Regions from separate parts of the Geodermatophilus sp. SYSU D00697 genome, predicted to be linked through region 1. Evidence: riboswitches for the same ligand, from Rfam matches in the RefSeq annotation. Region 1 holds a riboswitch; each other region holds the start of a gene.
The links. A riboswitch is a leader RNA that binds a small molecule or an ion and turns the genes downstream of it on or off. The one in region 1 is predicted to bind cyclic di-AMP.

Region 1 (6,097 bases):
GCTCGCCGCCCTGCTCGACGAGGCCCTCGAGGAGGACGAGGACGGCACCGGTCCCGACGACGTGGCGGGGGATCGCCCGGCCCGTTGACGCGGCAGGGGACCAGCGCCATCGTTGTCCGGCGATCGGTCGTGAGCAGCGCCGAGCCGGCCTCGGCGTCCCGACCGGCAGGAGGTCGAGATGGCCCCGGACCTGCACCCGACCACGCGGGCCGCCCTGGCACCGGTCGCCGTCCCGGGGCGCGCCGGCGCCTGCCGCCCGCGCGCCCCGCTCTCCTGACTGCTGCGAGCAGCGGCCGTCGCGCCGCTTCCGGCCGGCGCCTCCGCGCCGCCGCCATCCGTCACGGGGGACGTCCGCACCGTTGCGGGACCCGAGGAGATGAGTGCACATGGGAGCTGTCGGACTGCTGTACGTCGGAGCCGTCCTGATCGTCAACGGCCTGATGCTGCTGGGGAGGGTGGACCCGCGGGCGGCGGCGCCGCTGAACCTGTTCGTGGGCGCGCTGCAGGTGTTCACGCCCACCTACCTGATCCTCACCTCCGGCGGGGACACGGCCGCGATCCTCTTCGCCGGGGGCATCTACCTGTTCGGCTTCACGTACCTCTACGTCGGGATCAACCTGCTGGGCAACCTCGACGGCACCGGCCTGGGCTGGTTCTCGGCCTTCGTCGCCGTCTGCGCGGTGGTGTACGCCGGGCTGAACTTCTTCTACTTCGAACCGCGGGACCCCGGCTTCGGCGTCATCTGGCTCTACTGGGCCGTGCTCTGGACGCTGTTCTGGCTGGTCCTCGGGCTCAAGCGGGAGGACCTCACCCGCTACACCGGTGCGATCGCCGTCGTCGCCGGCGTGCTGACCACGGCCCTGCCGGCGTTCCTGCTGCTGACCAACTCCTGGACCCCGTACAGCGGCGTGTGGGCGATCATCCTCGCCGTCGTCCTGCTGGCCAGCCTGGTGCTGCCCTATGGCCGGCTGCGGGCCCGCCCCGAGCCGGCCGTCCCGCCGGCGGCTCCGGTCCCGCAGGGTGCCCCCGAGGCGCCGGAGGGCGTGCCGGTGGCGCGGCACTCCACCGAGCGCGGCGGCGGGGTGGGCACCGGCACACCGGGCCCGTCCGGACGCACGGGCGGTCCCACCGCCTGACCCGGGGAACCCGTCGGGCCCCCTCCGCTGCCGCGGAGGGGGCCCGAACGGTGCGGTGGGCTCAGGTGCCCCGGAGGAGCTCCTCGAAGGAGGGCACGTCCTCGAACGGGTCGGCCGGGCGGCGCGCCGCCGCCGGCCTGCCGGTGACCAGGTCGGCCAGCTCGCCGGCGGCACGGTCGATCCGCGCGGCCAGCGCCTGGTCCACGCCGCCGGCCCCGGCCCAGTCCTCCGAGGCGGCGAACACCCCGGTGGGGACGGCGATCGCCCGCAGGTACGCGAACAGCGGCCGCATCGCGTGCTCGATGACCAGCGAGTGCCGGGCGGTGCCGGCCGTCGCACCGAGCAGCACCGGCGTCCCGGTGAGGGCGTCCTTGTCGACGACGTCGAAGAAGGTCTTGAACAGGCCGCTGTAGGAGGCCGAGAACACCGGGGTCACCGCGATCACGCCGTCCGCGCCGACGACGGTGTCGACCGACGCCTGCAGCGCTGCGTTCGCGAACCCGGTGACCAGGTGGTCGGCCAGGTCGCGGGCGTGCTCGCGCAGCTCGACGACCTCCACGGCCGCGTCGTCGCCCCGCTCGCGCAGGGCGGCGACGGTGGCCGCGGTGAGCCGGTCGGCCAGCAGCCGGGTGGACGACGGCGTCGACAGCCCGGCGCTGACCACGGCGAGGGTGCGGGTGGTCATCGGACGGTCACCTCGTCGGGAACCGCCTCCACGGACCGGCCGGTGACGTCGTCGCCGGTGGCGTGCACGGTGCTGGCCACGGCCCCGCCCCGGGCGGCGACCAGCGACGCGTGGGTCGGCGCGTCGGGCACGTGGGCCGGCTTGACCGCGGCGAACTCGCGGCGCAGCACCGGCACGACCTCCTCTCCGAGGATGTCCAGCTGCTCCAGGACGGTCTTCAGCGGCAGGCCGGCGTGGTCGACCAGGAACAGCTGTCGCTGGTAGTCGCCGACGTAGTCCCGGAAGCCGAGGGTGCGCTCGATGACCTGCTGCGGGCTGCCGACGGTCAGCGGCGTCTCGCGGGTGAACTCCTCGAGCGACGGGCCGTGCCCGTAGACGGGCGCGTTGTCGAAGTACGGCCGGAACTCGTCCACGGCGTCCTGGCTGTTGCTGCGCATGAACACCTGCCCACCCAGGCCCACGATCGCCTGGTCGGCCGACCCGTGGCCGTGGTGCTCGAAGCGCCGGCGGTAGAACTCCACCATCCGCTGCGTGTGCTCCTTGGGCCAGAAGATGTGGTTGGAGAAGAAGCCGTCGCCGTAGTAGGCGGCCTGCTCGGCGATCTGCGGGGAGCGGATCGAGCCGTGCCACACGAACGGCGGGACGCCGTCCAGCGGGCGCGGGGTGGAGGTGAAGCCCTGCAGCGGGGTGCGGAACTGGCCGGACCAGTCCACGACGTCGGAGTCCCACAGCCGGCGCAGCAGCGCGTAGTTCTCCACCGCCAGCGGGATGCCGTTGCGGATGTCCTGCCCGAACCACGGGTAGACCGGCCCGGTGTTGCCGCGGCCCATCATCAGGTCGACCCGGCCGTCGGCCAGGTGCTGCAGCATCGCGTAGTCCTCGGCGATCTTCACCGGGTCGTTCGTGGTGATCAGGGTGGTCGCCGTCGACAGCTGCAGGGTGCTGGTCCGGGCGGCGATGTGCGCCAGCGTGGTGGTGGGGGAGGACGAGAAGAACGGCGGGTTGTGGTGCTCGCCGAGCGCGAACACGTCCAGCCCGACCTCCTCGGCCTTCTGCGCGATCGTGAGGATCGCCTTGATCCGCTCACCCTCGCTGGGCGTGCGCCCCGTCGTGGGGTCGGTCGTGATGTCACTGACCGAGAAGATCCCGAACTGCATCTCGTGCTCCAGGTGGTTGAGAGCGCAACTACTGCTGGGTGCAACGGTCCCACGGCCTGGGTATTCCGCCGGGGCCGGCACGCACGCGCGAGGTACCTCACGCAACCGATGTGACCCCTGGGATTGTCACGGCACGGTAACGGCCCCTACGGTGAGTGCGTCCGGTCGGTCGTGCGTCCCCATCCGGGGAGCCTGGCCGGACGCCGCCGAGTCGTGTCCGCCTCCCGTGGACGCGAGCCGGGGACCCACCGCAGTCCTGGGGTGAGTCCTGCCCGCCGAGCCCCGCTCGGAGGGCAGGTAGGGCACCTTCCCGCCCGAACCCGTCAGCTAACTCGGTAGGCGGCCACGGAAGGAACGGAGAGCATCCGCATGCCTCGCCCACGGGCCCTCGCGGCTCGCAGGGACTCCCGGCCGCGCGCACCTCGCGCCTCCTCCCCGGCCCGCCTGTCCCGCTGACCCGCGACCGCCGGCGCCGCGCGTCCCTCCCGACCGCCACCGGCACCCGACGTCGACCGCCGCACCGCGGGCTGACCTCACTGCGCTGAGGACCGGCTCGTGCGCGCCCCCACGCCCCCGGAGCACACGAACCCCCATGAACTCCCGCACGTCGCAGTTCCCGCGTCCCACCGACGCCGACGCCCTCGCCGGCGAGCCGACCACCGCCGAGATCGCCACCGCCGAGCCCGCCACCGCGGAGCTCCCCTCCGCCGCTCCCCGTCGCCGGCTGCGGCTGCCGGCCCGGGGCCGCCGCCCGGCGATCCTGCTGGCCACCGCGGCCGCGGGCGCCATCGCGGTCAACGTGCTGACCACCGGTCAGCCGGCCGCCGAGGCCGAGACCGCGACGGTCAGCGCCTCGACGAGCGTCGCCGAGCAGCTCGGCATCACCGCCGACCCCGCCACGGCCTCGGCGCCCGACCTCGCGCCCCTCGAGGGTCTGACCGCCTCCCGCAGCGAGCGCGAGGCGGCGCAGGCCAGCGCCGCCCAGGCGCAGGCCGCGGCCGACCAGGCCGAACTCGACCGCCAGGCCGCCGAGCGCGCGGCCGCCGAGCGTGCCGCCGCCGAGGCCGCTGCCGCCGAGCAGGCCGCCCGGGAGGCCGCCGAGCGCGCTGCCGCCGAGCAGCAGGCCGCGCAGGCGGCCCAGGCTGCCGCCGCCGCTGCCCCGGCCGCGGCCGCCGCCCCGGCGCGCAGCGGGTCCTTCAAGGACTACGCGATGAGCAAGGTCGGCAGCGGCGACCAGTTCAGCTGCCTGGAGAAGCTGTGGGGCAAGGAGAGTGGCTGGAACCCCAACGCGCAGAACCCCTCCAGCACCGCCTACGGCATCCCGCAGTTCCTCGACTCGACCTGGGCCGGCACCGGGATCGCCAAGACCTCGGACGGCTACCGCCAGATCGACGCCGGCCTGATCTACATCGAGAAGCGCTACGGCTCCCCGTGCGGGGCCTGGTCGCACTCGCAGTCCACCGGCTGGTACTGAGCCGACACCGCGCGCGTCCCGAGACGCGCGTTGCCTGCTCAGAGCCGCACGCTGAGGGCCGCACGCCTCCCAGGGAGGGGTGCGGCCCTCCGCGTCGACGGGCTCGGGCACCCTGGTGGCCGGGCCCGTCGTGGACGAGGCCGATCCGGACCGACACGCGGGACGGTGGAGGACCACCGACCGCCGAGAGCGGGGAGGCGCAGCGTGGAGCGGCGCGCCGTCGAGCAGGGTCCCGACTCCGGTGCGGCGCGGCCGCCCGAGCGCACGCGCCGCACCGGGGCGGCCTCGTTGGACCGGCCGATCTCGACCGGCAACCTGCTGGCCGACTGCGAGCGGTGGTGCCGCGACCACCTGCCCCGGCGGGCGCCGCGCACGCCGCCGCCGGGTCCCCCGGGCGCTCCCTGACCCGCCGGCCGGCGGGCGTGCCCGGAGCGACGGTGGCCGGTCGGGTGACCGGAGCCCGGGGCACGGGTGGTGGACTGCCGGGCGTGAGAGTCGTCCCGTCCCGGTTCGTCCGGGCCCACACCCAGGTCCGGCGGCCGTCGTCCGTGCCGGAGGTCCGGCTGCACGTGGCCGACGACGTCGTCGCGCTCTGGGAGGCCATGGAGGCCGGCGGGGGCGCCGGTGAGGCGCCGCCGTTCTGGGCCGCGGCCTGGCCGGGCGGGCAGGCGCTGGCCCGGTTCGTGCTCGACCGGCCCGCGGTGGTCGCCGGCCGGGCGGTGCTCGACCTGGGCTCGGGCAGCGGCCTGGTCGCCATCGCCGCCCGGCTGGCCGGGGCCCGGTCGGTCCTGGCCAGCGACGTCGACGTGTTCAGCCGGACGGCGATCGGCGTCAACGCCGGTCTCAACCGGGTCTCCGGCATCAGCGTGACCGGTGACGTCCTGGGCCGGGAGCTGCGCGGCGTCGAGGTCGTCCTGGCCGGGGACGTCTGCTACGACCGCGAGATGACCGAGCGGGTGCTGCCCTTCCTCGACCGCGCCCGTGCCGGCGGGGTCGAGGTGTACGTGGGCGATCCGGGCCGGCCGTACCTGCCGCACGAGCGGCTGGCCGCGGAGGCCGTGTACGAGATCCCGGAGACCGAGGGGCCGGGCCTGCGGCGGACGACGGTCTGGCGGCTCCCCTGAGCGGGGGACGTCGTCCGCCGCCGGCGTCCGGGCCGCCCGGGCGTCGGTAGGGTCGCGGCCGTGGCCGCCCCGCTCCCCGCTGCCGCCCCCGGCCGGGGGCGCCGGGCCCGCCGGCCCTCCGGCGACGACCGGGAGCGCGCGCTGCTGGCCACCGCCGAGCGGCTCCTGGGGGAGCGGCCGCTGGCCGAGATCTCCGTCGACGACCTCGCGCGCGGCGCCGGCATCTCGCGGCCGACCTTCTACTTCTACTTCGCCTCCAAGGAGGCCGTCGTCCTCGCGCTGCTCGACCGCGTGGTGGCCGAGGCGCGCGAGCTGCGGGCCGCTGCGCTGGCCGGCGCCGCCGACGACGCGCGGGCCGGCTGGCGCGCGGCGCTGGTCGCCGTCCGGGACACCTTCCGCGCGCACCGGGCACTGACCGCGGCGGCGACCGAGCTGCTCGCCGGCAGTGCCGAGGTGCGGGAGCTGTGGTCGCAGGTGATGGAGGGCTTCGTCGCCGAGACCGCCGCCGCCATCGAGGCCGA
Region 2 (6,097 bases), on a different contig from region 1:
GGCGGGAGCGGCGGCCAGCACCGCGCTCAACGCCGTCACGTACCTGGACATGGCCGTCCGGGGCCGCGGCACCAGCTCCACCCCGGAGCAGACCGTGGAGAAGCTGGCCGAGAAGGCCCACGTGCCGATCCCCGGCGAGGGCGAGACCCGCAACAACCGGGTGCAGGGGCTCGGCCCGCTGACCGGGCTGGTGACGGGTGTCGGTGTCGGCGTCGTCGTCGGGCTGGTGCGGGCCGCCGGCTTCCGGTCGCAGCCCCTGGTCGGCACGCTGCTCACCACGGCCGGGATCCTGGTCGCGGCCAACGGCCCGATGACCGCGCTCGGCATCACCGACCCGCGCAGCTGGTCGGCGACCGACTGGGCCAGCGACCTCGTGCCGCACCTGGTCTACGGCGCGGTGCTGAAGACGACGATGGACGCCTTCGACCTGCCGTGACCTGCGCGGCTCAGTGCCGCCAGCCCTCCTCGTCGACCCCGCCGGGCACCGGGGCCTCGGGGTCGTAGGGCGTGCGGGTGAAGACGAAGGTGCCCAGGTCCAAGTGGTCCGGGGCGATCCGCAGCGGCTCCCCGGCGTAGTAGCCGTCCAGCCCGAGCCAGGTGCCGTCGTCCCGGCGGGCGAAGCGGCTCGCGCGCCCCGCCCGGCCCGGCAGTGGCCCCAGGTGCAGCAGCCCGCCGTGGAGCGCCCGGAGCACGTGCGGAGCCGGACCCCAGAACCAGATGCCGAGGTGCTCCAGCGGAACGGGGGACGGCGCGGGGGTCCACGGGTCGACGATCCGCGGCTCGGCGGCCCGCAGGTCGGCCAGCAGCCCGAACACCACCGGCTCGGGACCGCTCGTGGCGTTGGCCAGGGACACCGCCCCGGTCCGCTCGTCGCGGTCGACGAAGACGCCGGCGAGGAAGCCGGGCATCGACCCGCCGTGCCCGACGAGGGTGCGCCCGTCGACGCGCACGACCTGCAGGCCCAGCCCGTAGGCCGACCACCCCGGCGCCGAGGGGTCGACCCCGCCGGGGATCGTCATCTCCTCCAGCGTCGCCGGGTCCAGCACGTCGCCGGTGTCGCCCAGCAGGAAGACGGCGAACCGGGCGAGGTCGGCCAGGGTCGCCCAGAGCTGACCCGCGGCGGCCATCACGCCCGCGTCGTGCTCCGGCTCGGGCAGGACGACGTCGGCCCAGGGGTGCACGGCGTGGCCCTCCGCGGCCGGGGCGACCGGGCGCGGCGTCGTCCGGGTCATGCCGAGCGGGGCCAGCACCTCGTCGCGGACGACGTCCCCCCACGCGCGTCCGCGCTGCCGGGCCACCAGCTCGCCGAGCAGGCCGAAGCCGAGGTTGGAGTAGTGGAACCGGCGGGCGGCCCCCAGGACCACGTGCTCGTCGTCCAGGCCGAGGTCCTCGAGCGAAACGCCCGGCGTCCGCTCCCACCAGCCGCCCGGGCTCTCCGCCGCCGCACCGCCGAGGTGGGCCAGCAACTGGCCGACGGTGCGGTCGCCCATCGGCGTGCCGGGCACGTGCCGGTCGAGCGGGTCGTCGAGGTCCAGCCGCCCCTCGTCGCGCAGCCGCAGCACGGCGACCGCGGTGACCGTCTTGCTGATCGAGCCCAGCCGGTACTGCACGTCCGTGTGCGGCTCCGGGACGTCTCCCCGCCCGGCCGACCACACCAGGCCGTCCTCCCGCACGACGCCGGCGACCAGGCTGGGGGCCCGGCCCTCGCGCTGCGCCCGGGCGGTGCGGGCGAGCAGGGTGCGGGCGGTGGAGGGCAGGACGGGCTCGGACACGCCCGCGACCGTAGCGAGCGGCCCCGGTCGGTCAGGAGGCCGGCGCGGGGTCCGGCAGCGGCAGCCGCTCGGTGCGGGTGGCCCAGCGGTCGAACCACAGGGTGGCCAGCGGGGGCACCGAGGCCGCCAGGGCGAGCCCGGTGGTGACCAGGTTCCACCGCAGCACCCGGCCGGCGAGCAGGGCGACCAGCACGTAGGCGACGAAGATCCCGCCGTGGATCGGGCCGAAGATCTGCACGCCGCGCTCGGAGGTGGCCAGCACGTACTTCACGAACATGCCGAACAGCAGGCCCACCCAGGAGCAGGCCTCGGCGAGGGCGACGGCACGGAAGGCGAGGGCGACGGCACGGGGGTTCATCGCCCCCCATCCTCCCCGATCCCGGAGCCGAGGTGGGCACTGCCCCGGGAGGAGAGCTCGTACCCGACGGGCAGCCTCCGGGTGAGGCCGAGTTCCTTGAGCCGCCGCACGTCCCGCGTGGACGGCAGGGTCTCCCGCCCAGGGCCGCGGCCAGGTCGGGCGCGCGCACCCCGGGCCGCTCCGCGATCAGGCGCAGCACCGCCCGCGTCCAGGGGCCGGTCGCGCGCGCCGCGTCCCCGTGGTCCAGCCGGGCGTCGAGCGCCTGACGCTCCTCGGGGGACAGCGACGCCTGCTCGCGCAGGGCGATCCGCGGGTCGGGCCCGGCGGGGCGCACGCGCGCCGCCCGGTCGCACCCGGGGCCGGTCCCACCGGGGAACGCCAGGGTGACCGCCCGTCCATGATCCCGCCGGCGGCGGCCGGTGGGATGAGCACGGACGGATGCTGGCAGGGTCGTCGGCCGTGCGGGGGCTGGCGCGGCGGGAGTTCTGCCTCGTGCTGTTGCGCCGCATGGCCGACCTGCGCCCCGACCTGGTGGCAGAGGCGCTCCCCCGCGTCGGCGCCACGCGCGCGGAAGCGCACGCGGCACACACCCGGTGGCAGGCGCTGCAGCACTCGCCCCGCGCACCGCGGGGGCTGGCCCTGCGCACCGCCGTCCTCGGCCCCCCGGAGGAACTGGAGGACCGCCGGTTCGGCGACCTGGACCTCCAGGTCCGCCGCTGGCCGCTGCCGCTGTGGCCACACCTGTGCTGGGAGGTGCTCTCCGGCCCGGGCGGCTCGGTGCTCCAGGAGCACCTGGTCCGCGCGCCGGGCTCGCCGGTCCCGCGCGCCACGGCGGGCCGGTTGCGGGTGTGGGAGCACGTCCTGGACGACGTGGTGGGGCTGCCCGGAGCGCGCAGCGTGGACCCCGGGGTGGTCACCCGCTGGGAGGTCCACCTGCCCGGGGACGTCCGGGCCCGCTTCGTCTGGGGCCTGCTGCAGCAGGTCAGCCGGCCGGCGCCGCGCTGACCGCGACCTCCGGCGCGGGTGCGGTCAGCGGCCCGGACAGCACGCTGCCCAGGACGGCGGCGACGACCAGGACGGCGGCCAGGCGCGGCGACCCCACCGCCAGCAGCGCGGCGCCCGCCGCCCCGAAGACGGCCACCTTCGTGAGGACGACCAGCACGGCGACGTGCACCACGGCCTGCGGCGCGGCGAACAGCCACCACAGGACCGCCGCGACGAGGGGGACGCCGAGGGCGAGGAGCCACCGCGCCGTCGGCGTCCCGCCGGAGACCCACCCCCAGTAGCCGAGGGCGGCCAGCGCGCCCAGCTCGGTGGCGAACGCGACGCCCGCCCAGCTCCACTGCCATGCCTGCGCCATTCCGCACCCACTCCGCGATCACTGATCTGTATGGAGAGCAGTGTTCACGGATGAGCCCGGACGGTCAAGACACGACCGAGCCCCCGGACGCGCGTGGCGTCCGGGGGCTCCGGCTGGCGCCGTCCCGAGGCTCGCCGCGAGCCTGCGAGCGGTGAGGAGGACGGGGTCCTCCTCTCAGCTGGCGATGCGGTTGAACTTCGGGGTGGCGCCCATGGCGTCGACGCTGGCGACCTTGACGACGTCGCCGGAGGTCGGCGCGTGCACCATCTGGCCGTTGCCGAGGTAGATGCCGATGTGGCTGACCGGGCTGTAGAAGGCGACCAGGTCGCCGGGGCGGGCCTCGGAGCGGGAGACCTGCTGCCCCATCGAGGACTGCATCCGGCTGGAGTGCGGCAGGCTGATGCCCGCGGCCTGGAACGCGTACTGGACCAGCCCGGAGCAGTCGTAGGAGCCGGGGCCGGAGGCCGCCCAGACGTAGGGCTTGCCGCGCTGGGCCATGGCCCGGTCGATGACCGCCTGGAGCGCGCCGCCGCCGGCGACGACGGGAGCCGACCCGGAGGACGGCGCCGCCCGCTCACCGCGGCTGGCCCGCTCCCCACCGCCGTGGGCGGTGGCTGCCGCCGCGAGGGCGGCGCGCCGCTCGTCGGCGCTCAGCCGCGCGTAGTCGGCCTGGTACGCGGCGATCTGCGCCTGCAGGTCGGCCTGCTGCTCGGCGACGGCGTCGTACTGCTGTTGCGTCTCGGCGGCGATCCGGTCGGCCTCGGCCTGGGCCGCGGCGGCGGCCTCGCCGGCGGCGACCGCCTGCCCGAGCAGGTCGTTCTGGTGACCGGCGACGGCCTCCAGGAGCGTCACCCGGTTGACGAACTCGTCGGCCGAGCCGCTGGTCATCAGCGCCTGCAGCGACCCCATGCTCTCGCCGGTGAAGGCGCTGCGGGCGATGCCCTTCACCTGCTCCCGCGCGGTGGTCACCACGGCCTGCGCCTCGGCGACCTGCGCCGCCGCGGCCTGGACGGCGGCCTGCTGGGCGGCGAGCGCCTCACGCGCCTCGTTGAACTGCTCGGTGACGACCTCCAGGTCGTGCCCGCGGGCGGCGACGAGGGCGGCGGCCTCCTGGGCGGTGGCCGGCTCCTCCGCCCCGGCGGAGGTCGGGACGAAGGCGACGCCGAGGGCGGCGGCGAGGACGAGCGCAGCGCGGCGAGCGGCGCGGTGGGACGCCATGGTCTGGCGGCTCTCCGTTCTTCCACGAGCCGCCTACCGGGTTAGCTGACGGGTTCGAGCGGGAAGGCGCCCGGCGCGCCCGGCCTGAGCCGTGCGTGCTCCACCCCAGTGCTGCGTTGGGTCCCCGGCCCGGCTCCCCCGGAGGGAGGAACCGGCTCGACGGCGCCCGCGGGGTGTCACCCATTGCGGTGACGGAGCGCCCCGGCGGACACACACACCGTAAGGGCCGTGACGCTGTCGTGACAATTACCCAGATGTGATTTCGTGGACTCTCACCTCGACCCCGATCGGTCGCCGAGACCCCTGGGGCGACCGGGGCGCGTGGGGTTTGCCGACGGTCCCCGGCGAGCACGTGCAGCGCATGGATCTCAAGCGCCCCCTGGTCGTGCTCGCCCTCGTCGGGGCGCTCGCCGGGTGCAGCAGCACCAACAACTCCAACACCGACCTCGACCGCAACGAGCAGGACTGCGGCACGGCCGAGCAGGCCCCGGGACAGGGCTGCGAGGAGAGCGAGGACGCCCCCACGCAGGGCGGCTGAGGACCCCGCACCCGCTACCGTCCGCCGGGTGAGTGCACGCAGCAGGTACGACGCCGTCGTCGTGGGGGCCGGGCACAACGGGCTGGTCGCCGCCGCCTACCTGGCCCGCGCCGGGTGGTCGGTGCTCGTCCTCGAGCGGCTGGAGCACGTCGGCGGCGCCGCGGTCAGCCAGCAGGTGTTCCCCGGGGTCGACGTCCGGCTCTCGGCGTACTCGTACCTGGTCAGCCTGCTGCCCGACCGGATCGTCGCCGACCTCGGACTGGAGGTGACCCTCGCCGACCGGGAGGTGGCCTCCTACACCGCGGTGCCCGGGGCGTCCGGGCTGCTGGTCGAGCGGGACGAGGGGCCGGCCACCGCCGCGTCCTTCCGGGACCTCACCGGCTCGGACGACGAGCTGGCCGGCTGGCGGCGCTTCTACGGCCGGCTGGCCGACCTCGCCGAGGACCTCGCCCCGACGCTCACCGAGCCGCTCCTCTCCCCCGCCGCCCTCGCCGGGCGGCTGCGCGACCCGCAGCTGTGGCAGGACCTGCTCGAGCGGCCGTTGGCCGACGTGGTGGCCGACGACCTCGACCACGACGTCGTCCGCGGGGTGGCCCTCACCGACGGGCTGATCGGCACCTTCGCCGACGTGCACGCCGCCGACGGCCCGGCCGGCCGCTGCTTCCTGTACCACCTGGTCGGCAACGGCACCGGCCGGTGGCGGGTGCCGGTCGGCGGGATGGGGGCGGTGACCGGCGCCATGGCGGCCGCCGCGCGCGGCGCCGGCGCGGAGCTGCTGACCCGGGCCACGGTGACGGCGCTGGACCCGCGGCCCGACGGCGTCACCGTGCACTGGACCGACGACGAGGGCA
Region 3 (6,097 bases), on a different contig from region 1:
CCGGTCCGCTCGTCGCCCCCGATCTCGATGCTGCCGCCGGGCACCCGGGAGGGGTCCAGCAGGACGGCCGCGGTGACCGCGCCGATGTCGGCGACGGCGATCATCTGCAGCGGCACCCCGGCCGGCAGCGCCATCCGGACGACGACCGCGCCGTCCTCGGCCGACGCCATCCACCGCAGGTTCTCCATGAAGAAGACCGGCCGCACCAACGTGGCGGGCAGGCCGAGGGAGACGATGTGCTCCTCGACGCGGCGCTTGCTCTCGAAGTGCGGGATGCCGGTGCCCCGCTCGGCGCCGCCGACGGAGCTGAACACCAGGTGCTCGACGCCGGCGTCGGCGGCCGCGTCGGCCAGGGCGGTGCCGTCCGCGACCTCGCCGTCCACACCCCGCGGGCCGAAGGGGGTGGTCATCGCGAACACCCGCTGCGCGCCGCGGAACGCCGTCCGCAGGCTGTCGGGGTCCTGGAGGTCGGCGGGGACGAGCTCGGCGCCGCGGTCGGCGAGGTCCCGGGCCCTGCCCGAGTCGCGGACGAGGGCGCGGACCCGGGCGCCGGCGTCCAGCAGTGCGGCGGCGGTGGCGCCGCCCTGCTGGCCGGTGGCTCCGACGACGGCGATCACGGGTCCGGGCACGTGTGACTCCTCGCTGAGGGGGCGGGTCCCCCTAGGGTGCCCGAGCATGGCGGAACGGCAGCTCAGGACGGTCCTGGAGGGCGGCGGGTTCTTCGAGGGGCCGCGTTGGCACGAGGGCACGTGGTGGATCTCGGACTTCTACCGGCACACGGTCAGCCGGGTGACCCCCGACGGTGCGGAGACCGTCGTCGTCGAGGTGGAGCAGCAGCCGTCCGGGCTGGGCTGGCTGCCCGACGGCTCCCTGGTGGTCGTGTCGATGAAGGACCGCCGGGTGCTCCGGTACGCCGACGGGTCGCTCACTCCCCACGCCGACCTGGCCGAGCACTGCGGTGGGCACCTCAACGACCTGGTGGTCGACGCGGGCGGGCACGTGTTCGTCGGTGACTTCGGCTTCGACCTGATGGGCGGCGGGAACGCCGCGACCGCGTCGCTCAAGCGCATCGACCCGGACGGCACGGTGTCGGTCGCCGCCGAGGGGCTGCAGTTCCCGAACGGCTCGGTCATCACCCCGGACGGCGGCACGCTCGTCGTCGGCGAGACGCTGGGCAACCGGTACACCGCGTTCGACCTGGGCGCCGACGGGTCGCTGACCAACCGGCGGGTGTGGGCGTCGCTCGGCCCGGAGGTCACCGGGACGACGGTCGACGAGGTGCTCGGCCAGCTGACGGTCGCCCCTGACGGCTGCGCGCTGGACACCGAGGGGCGGATCTGGGCGGCCGACGCGGTCGGCGGCCGGGTGGTCCGCGTGGCCGAGGGCGGGGAGGTCCTCGACGAGGTCGCCGCGCCGTCCGGCCTGGGCGTCTACGCCTGCATGCTCGGCGGGGACGACGGCCGCACGCTGCTGATGTGCTGCGCGCCGGACTTCTACGAGCACAACCGGGCGCCGGTGCGCGAGGCGGTCCTGGTGGCCACCGAGGTCGACGTCCCCCACGCCGGCCGGCCGTAGCCGCGAGGTCAGCCGTTCCGGCCGCCGAGCGGGTGGTCGGTGTCCGGGACGCCGCTGGCGCTCTCGCCCGGGTTGGTCGACATCTCACCGTCCCGGGCGGCGCGCGGCTCCTCCTGCTGCGACGGCGGCCCGACCAGGTCCTCCTCCGGACGCGTGCCCGGGACCCCGTCGGTCGGTTCGTTGACGCCACCGGCCGGCCGGCCGGTCAGGTTGCCCTCGGTCATGCCGCGGGAGTACCCGCGCCGGGCAGCGGTCACGCGGGGTCGAGCACCCGGACCGGGGAGCCGGCCATGAAGGCGGCGACGTCCTCGACGACCTCGCGGTAGAAGACCTCGTAGCCGCGGCGGGTGACGTAGCCCAGGTGCGGGGTGAGGACCGTGCGCGGCGCGCTGCGCAGCGGGGAGTCCGCGGGCAGCGGCTCCCGGTCGTAGACGTCGAGGCCGGCGCCGGCGATCCGCCCGTCGGACAGCGCCTCGACCAGGGCGGCCTCGTCGACGACCGGCCCGCGCGAGGTGTTGACCAGGATCGCGGTGGGCTTCATCCGGCCGAGCTCGGCGCGCCCGACGATGCCGCGGGTGCCCTCGCCGAGGACCAGGTGCACGGTGGCGACGACGTCGAAGGGGGCGAGCCGCTCGACCAGGGCGTCCTCGTCGTCGAGGTGGTCGGCGAAGGCGACGACGTCGAGCGGTTCGGGGACGCGGGACCAGTCGGCGAACTCGGCCGCCACGGACTGGTGGTCGTCGAGCACCGCGACCCGGTGGGTGCTCACCGGGAGCCCCCGCCCGGTGCCGGGCGGGGGCTCCCCAGCGGAGCCGTCAGTGGACGGGGCCGCGGCCGTAGCCCTTGCCGCCGCCGCGCTTCTTGTTCTGCTCGCCCATCTTGGCGATGAACTCCTTGATCTTGGCCTGGTTCTGCGGCTTGCGGGCCTCCTGGATGACCTTCGCCGCGATCCCCGACGCCACCAGCTTCCGGATCATTCCGGCCATGGGGTGTGTCCCTCCTCGTTCTCGGTCGTCTGTGGTCGTGCCCGCCCAACGCCTGCGCCAACCCCCGGGTTCCAGCTGCTGTCCGCGATACGGACGTCACGCCGTGTGAGAACACTCCGCCTTCCACATACTTTGGTCCCACGCCTCTGACCTGCGGAAACGCACCCATGACATTCCTGCGCGCTCCGTAGTCCTCCGTGGTCACGGCGGCGTGTCGCCATCCGGACACGCCGCCGCCGCGCGACCGTCCGGCCGCCTGCGACGGCCGTCGCGCTCTCCTACGGTCGTCCGCGGTCCTGCCGGGCCTCTCGTCACCGAACCGCGTGACACCGGCCGGACTACGCCGAACCGGACGCGGTACCCGCCGCGCCCGGACCGGGGACCCACCGCATCCCTGGGGTGAAGCGCATCTCGCGCCGGGCGACTCCCCCGTCCGAACCCGTCAGCTAACCCGGTAGGCGGCCGTGGAGAACAGGAGACCCCGTCGTCCATGACGACTGCACGCACGTCTTTCGCACGCCGTTCTTTCCGTGGGATCGCGATCGCCGCCGTTGCCGGCGCCGCCGTGACCCTCGCTCCGGCCACCGCCCAGGCTGACGCCGGTGACGCCGGTTCCGGCGCCGTCGCCCTCGCTGCGGCCGCCGCCCCCAACGGCGCCGCCCAGAAGGCCGTCGACACCGCCCTGGCCCAGCAGGGCGACCCGTACGGCTGGGGCGCCACCGGTCCCAACGCCTTCGACTGCTCGGGGCTGACGACGTTCGCCTACCGGGCGGCCGGCGTCGAGCTGCCGCGCACCTCGCGGGCGCAGTCGACCTTCGGCGCTCCGGTGGCGAAGTCCGACCTCAAGCCCGGTGACCTGGTGTTCTTCTACAGCCCGGTCTCGCACGTGGCCATGTACATCGGCAACGGCCAGATGGTGCACGCCTCCACCGCCGGCCAGCCGGTCAAGGTCGTGAACCTCGACTCGATGCCGAGCTACGTCGGGGCCCGTCGGGTCGCGTGAGTCGCGGCGCCCCGGCCGTCCTGAGGGCGGCCGGGGCACCGTCCGTCAGTCGCAGGCCAGGCCCGCGGTCCCGATCGACGGCGTGATGATGACCTTCCGGTTCTGCGCCGCCGGGCCAGGGAGCAGGTTGCCTTCAGCGTCGTGGTCCTGGACATAGCCGGGGAACTCGCTCCCGACGCCGTCAGGGGTCAGGTTGCCGGCCGGGACGTCGAGGTCGACGAGCAGGTCCCGGACCGCCTCGGCACGTAGTCGGCTGAGGTCCTTCTGTCCGGTGATGTCACCGACGTCCGCCGTGGTCCCGGTCAGGGTCGCCGTCACGCCGTTCCCGACCAACTGCCCGGCGATGGGTGCCAGGACCGTCCGGGCCTCGGCCTCGTCGACGAACTCGGCCGAGTCCGGCCGGAACGCGACGTCGGCCCCGGTGAGCACGATGGTTCCCTTGACGCAGACCGGCCCCTCGGGCACCGGCACAAGCGTGACTCTCGGCAGCTCCTCATCGAGGAGCTCCCGGCTCAGCTGTGTGTCCTCGACCTCGGGCTCAACGCCCCCATTGGCGGCGGCGATGATCGCCTTCCAGATGGCGATGAGGTTGTTCCGCTGCGCGATGCTCAGCCGCTGTTGAGGTTCGGCAGTGTCGCCGATTCCCTGCAGGATGACCCTGACTCCACCTAGGTCCGGCAGGGCATCGAGCGCCACCAGGTTGTCGACGACCTCCTCCGGGTCCGCCTCCAACAGGCCGGGCTGGGTGAAGTCCAGCGGCGCAACGGTGGAGAGGCCTGAGTCGACGACCACGATCGTCCGAGGCGGCGTCTCCACCGCTGAGATGCTGCGCGCTGCCTCCTCCAGAGCTGTGAGGAGATCGGCCTCTTCGTCCTCCGCACGGAGCGCTTCGATCTCTGCGGCCAGGGTCTCCCTGTTCCGCTCCCGACTCTCCTCGCGTGCAGGTCCGTTGTTGCCCGTGATGAGCATCTGCCCCGAGAACTGCACCGCGGGTTCGCCGTCAGCGACGACCATGGTCACGAGTGACTGGTCCTGGAGAGCCTGATCGAAGACCGCGGCCGCCGGACCGTCGAGCTGCGGCGGCGGCATGTTGCTGCGTGCTCCGGCCACCAGGGCCACCGCACCGGTCGGGTCCCCCACCGCCTCGTCACCCCCACAGCCGGCCAGGACACCGGCCAGGGTCAGGACGGTTGCCACCGCGGAGACACCGCGGGGGATGGCGCTCTTTCGCACAGGGAGGCCTCTCGGATGTGGTGAGGACCGCAGTGGTCAGTGGCTGCCGGCGTGGGTGCCGTTGCCGTGGAAGCGGTCGTGGGCGTCCCGCGAGGTCGGGACGAGGTTCACGCCGTGTCGGCGCGCAGTCGGCTCCGAGGAGACGTCCGCGCCACGCCCGGCGGTCAGTCCGCTGGTGGCCTCCGGCAGCCCGATGTAGCGGGCGACCTCCACGCGGACGAACTCCTTCAACGCATCGATGCCGGCGTCGATCTCGGTGGAGGCATCAGCAGCGCGCTGATGTGCTCGCGCCTCCTCGGTGCGGGCAAGCGCCAACTCCTGCTGTCGGGCAGTCGCCACTGCTGCAGCCTCGGCAGCCGCCCTCCGGTGGGCCGGCAACGTCTCCCGTAGCGCCAAATAGGTCGTCATGTGGGGGTGGTGCTCGGTGAACCCCGAGTAGAAGGCCAGGAGCCCCGAGGCCACGTACAGCCCAGCGAGCAGGAGTGCGGACAGCAGAGGGTCGTGCTGCGCCTGAGCAGCCCCGGCCGACCCGAAGACGTCCGACGCGGCGGAGGTCGAGTCCTGGCTCTGCACGCGGAAGACGAAGGCGACTGCTCCGAGGAGCAGCCATCCGCCCAGCATGAGGAAGATCGACGGTCGCCCCAGGCCTCCCCGAGCCTGGCGCAGCTCCTTCCAGGCCCGCCCGACGAAGTGCATGAGGCCCACCGAGGCGGCGGCGAAGGCGAGTGTGAGCATCCAGACGACGTACTCCTCGCCGTCCGTGAACGTCGTGGCGATGACGAGGCGGAACGTGGCCACGTCACCCAGTGCCGCGACGACCAGGAACGCGATGACGAGGAACCGGTGGAACCGCGGCCGGACGAGTCCCTCCAGGGGATCCGAGGTGGCACGGGGCCTGCGCCTGCGCTCCCGCTGGTCGATCGCATGGTTCTCCGCAGGCTCGAGCACCCGCCGCTTGGCAGCGGTGAGCTCGCGCTCCGCGTCCTCGACGGCGGCGGTGGCCGCGTCGGAGAGCTTTCGTGTCTTGAGGACCTCCGCCTCGAGCTCGGCGACTCGCCCTTGTGCCGCAGCGGCCGAGTTGGTCCGCTCGCTGGCACGGCGGGCGTGCATCTCCCGGCGCAGACCCTCGAGCCACGCGTCCATCACGTCGCCGTTGCCGGCGTCCAGGGAACCCGCCTGGGCGAGTTGGGCGACGTGCGCGACCACCTGGTCACGCGCCCCACGGAGCTCGGACTCCACGACCGACGTGGGCGGTGCCGGGGAGGGCTCCTGCACGGGCAGGCTCGAGCGGTTCACGCGG

Region 2: another riboswitch for cyclic di-AMP. It lies ahead of ACI79C_RS11415 (C40 family peptidase); the one in region 1 lies ahead of ACI79C_RS15895 (aggregation-promoting factor C-terminal-like domain-containing protein).
Region 3: another riboswitch for cyclic di-AMP. It lies ahead of ACI79C_RS02890 (C40 family peptidase); the one in region 1 lies ahead of ACI79C_RS15895 (aggregation-promoting factor C-terminal-like domain-containing protein).

The regions. Positions count from the first base shown of each region.
Region 1 is NZ_JBJGYV010000017.1:78,889-84,985, forward strand. It holds gene ACI79C_RS15875 (hypothetical protein) at 1-88, shown strand, start outside; gene ACI79C_RS15880 (AmiS/UreI family transporter) at 387-1,136, shown strand; gene ACI79C_RS15885 (FMN reductase) at 1,198-1,821, opposite strand; gene ACI79C_RS15890 (LLM class flavin-dependent oxidoreductase) at 1,818-2,978, opposite strand; cyclic di-AMP (ydaO/yuaA leader) riboswitch at 3,187-3,335, shown strand; gene ACI79C_RS15895 (aggregation-promoting factor C-terminal-like domain-containing protein) at 3,571-4,452, shown strand; gene ACI79C_RS15900 (hypothetical protein) at 4,657-4,857, shown strand; gene ACI79C_RS15905 (class I SAM-dependent methyltransferase) at 4,941-5,576, shown strand; gene ACI79C_RS15910 (TetR/AcrR family transcriptional regulator) at 5,637-6,097, shown strand, end outside.
Region 2 is NZ_JBJGYV010000011.1:24,471-30,567, forward strand. It holds gene ACI79C_RS11390 (hypothetical protein) at 1-436, shown strand, start outside; gene ACI79C_RS11395 (serine hydrolase domain-containing protein) at 447-1,772, opposite strand; gene ACI79C_RS11400 (DUF3817 domain-containing protein) at 1,804-2,130, opposite strand; gene ACI79C_RS11405 (hypothetical protein) at 2,569-3,135, shown strand; gene ACI79C_RS11410 (YrdB family protein) at 3,113-3,490, opposite strand; gene ACI79C_RS11415 (C40 family peptidase) at 3,665-4,708, opposite strand; cyclic di-AMP (ydaO/yuaA leader) riboswitch at 4,744-4,837, opposite strand; gene ACI79C_RS11420 (hypothetical protein) at 5,070-5,246, shown strand; gene ACI79C_RS11425 (phytoene desaturase family protein) at 5,275-6,097, shown strand, end outside.
Region 3 is NZ_JBJGYV010000002.1:193,121-199,217, forward strand. It holds gene ACI79C_RS02865 (NmrA/HSCARG family protein) at 1-629, opposite strand, end outside; gene ACI79C_RS02870 (SMP-30/gluconolactonase/LRE family protein) at 676-1,575, shown strand; gene ACI79C_RS02875 (hypothetical protein) at 1,584-1,832, opposite strand; gene ACI79C_RS02880 (NAD(P)-dependent oxidoreductase) at 1,829-2,344, opposite strand; gene ACI79C_RS02885 (hypothetical protein) at 2,391-2,561, opposite strand; cyclic di-AMP (ydaO/yuaA leader) riboswitch at 2,893-3,038, shown strand; gene ACI79C_RS02890 (C40 family peptidase) at 3,127-3,564, shown strand; gene ACI79C_RS02895 (OmpA family protein) at 3,610-4,761, opposite strand; gene ACI79C_RS02900 (hypothetical protein) at 4,834-6,093, opposite strand; gene ACI79C_RS02905 (hypothetical protein) at 6,090-6,097, opposite strand, start outside.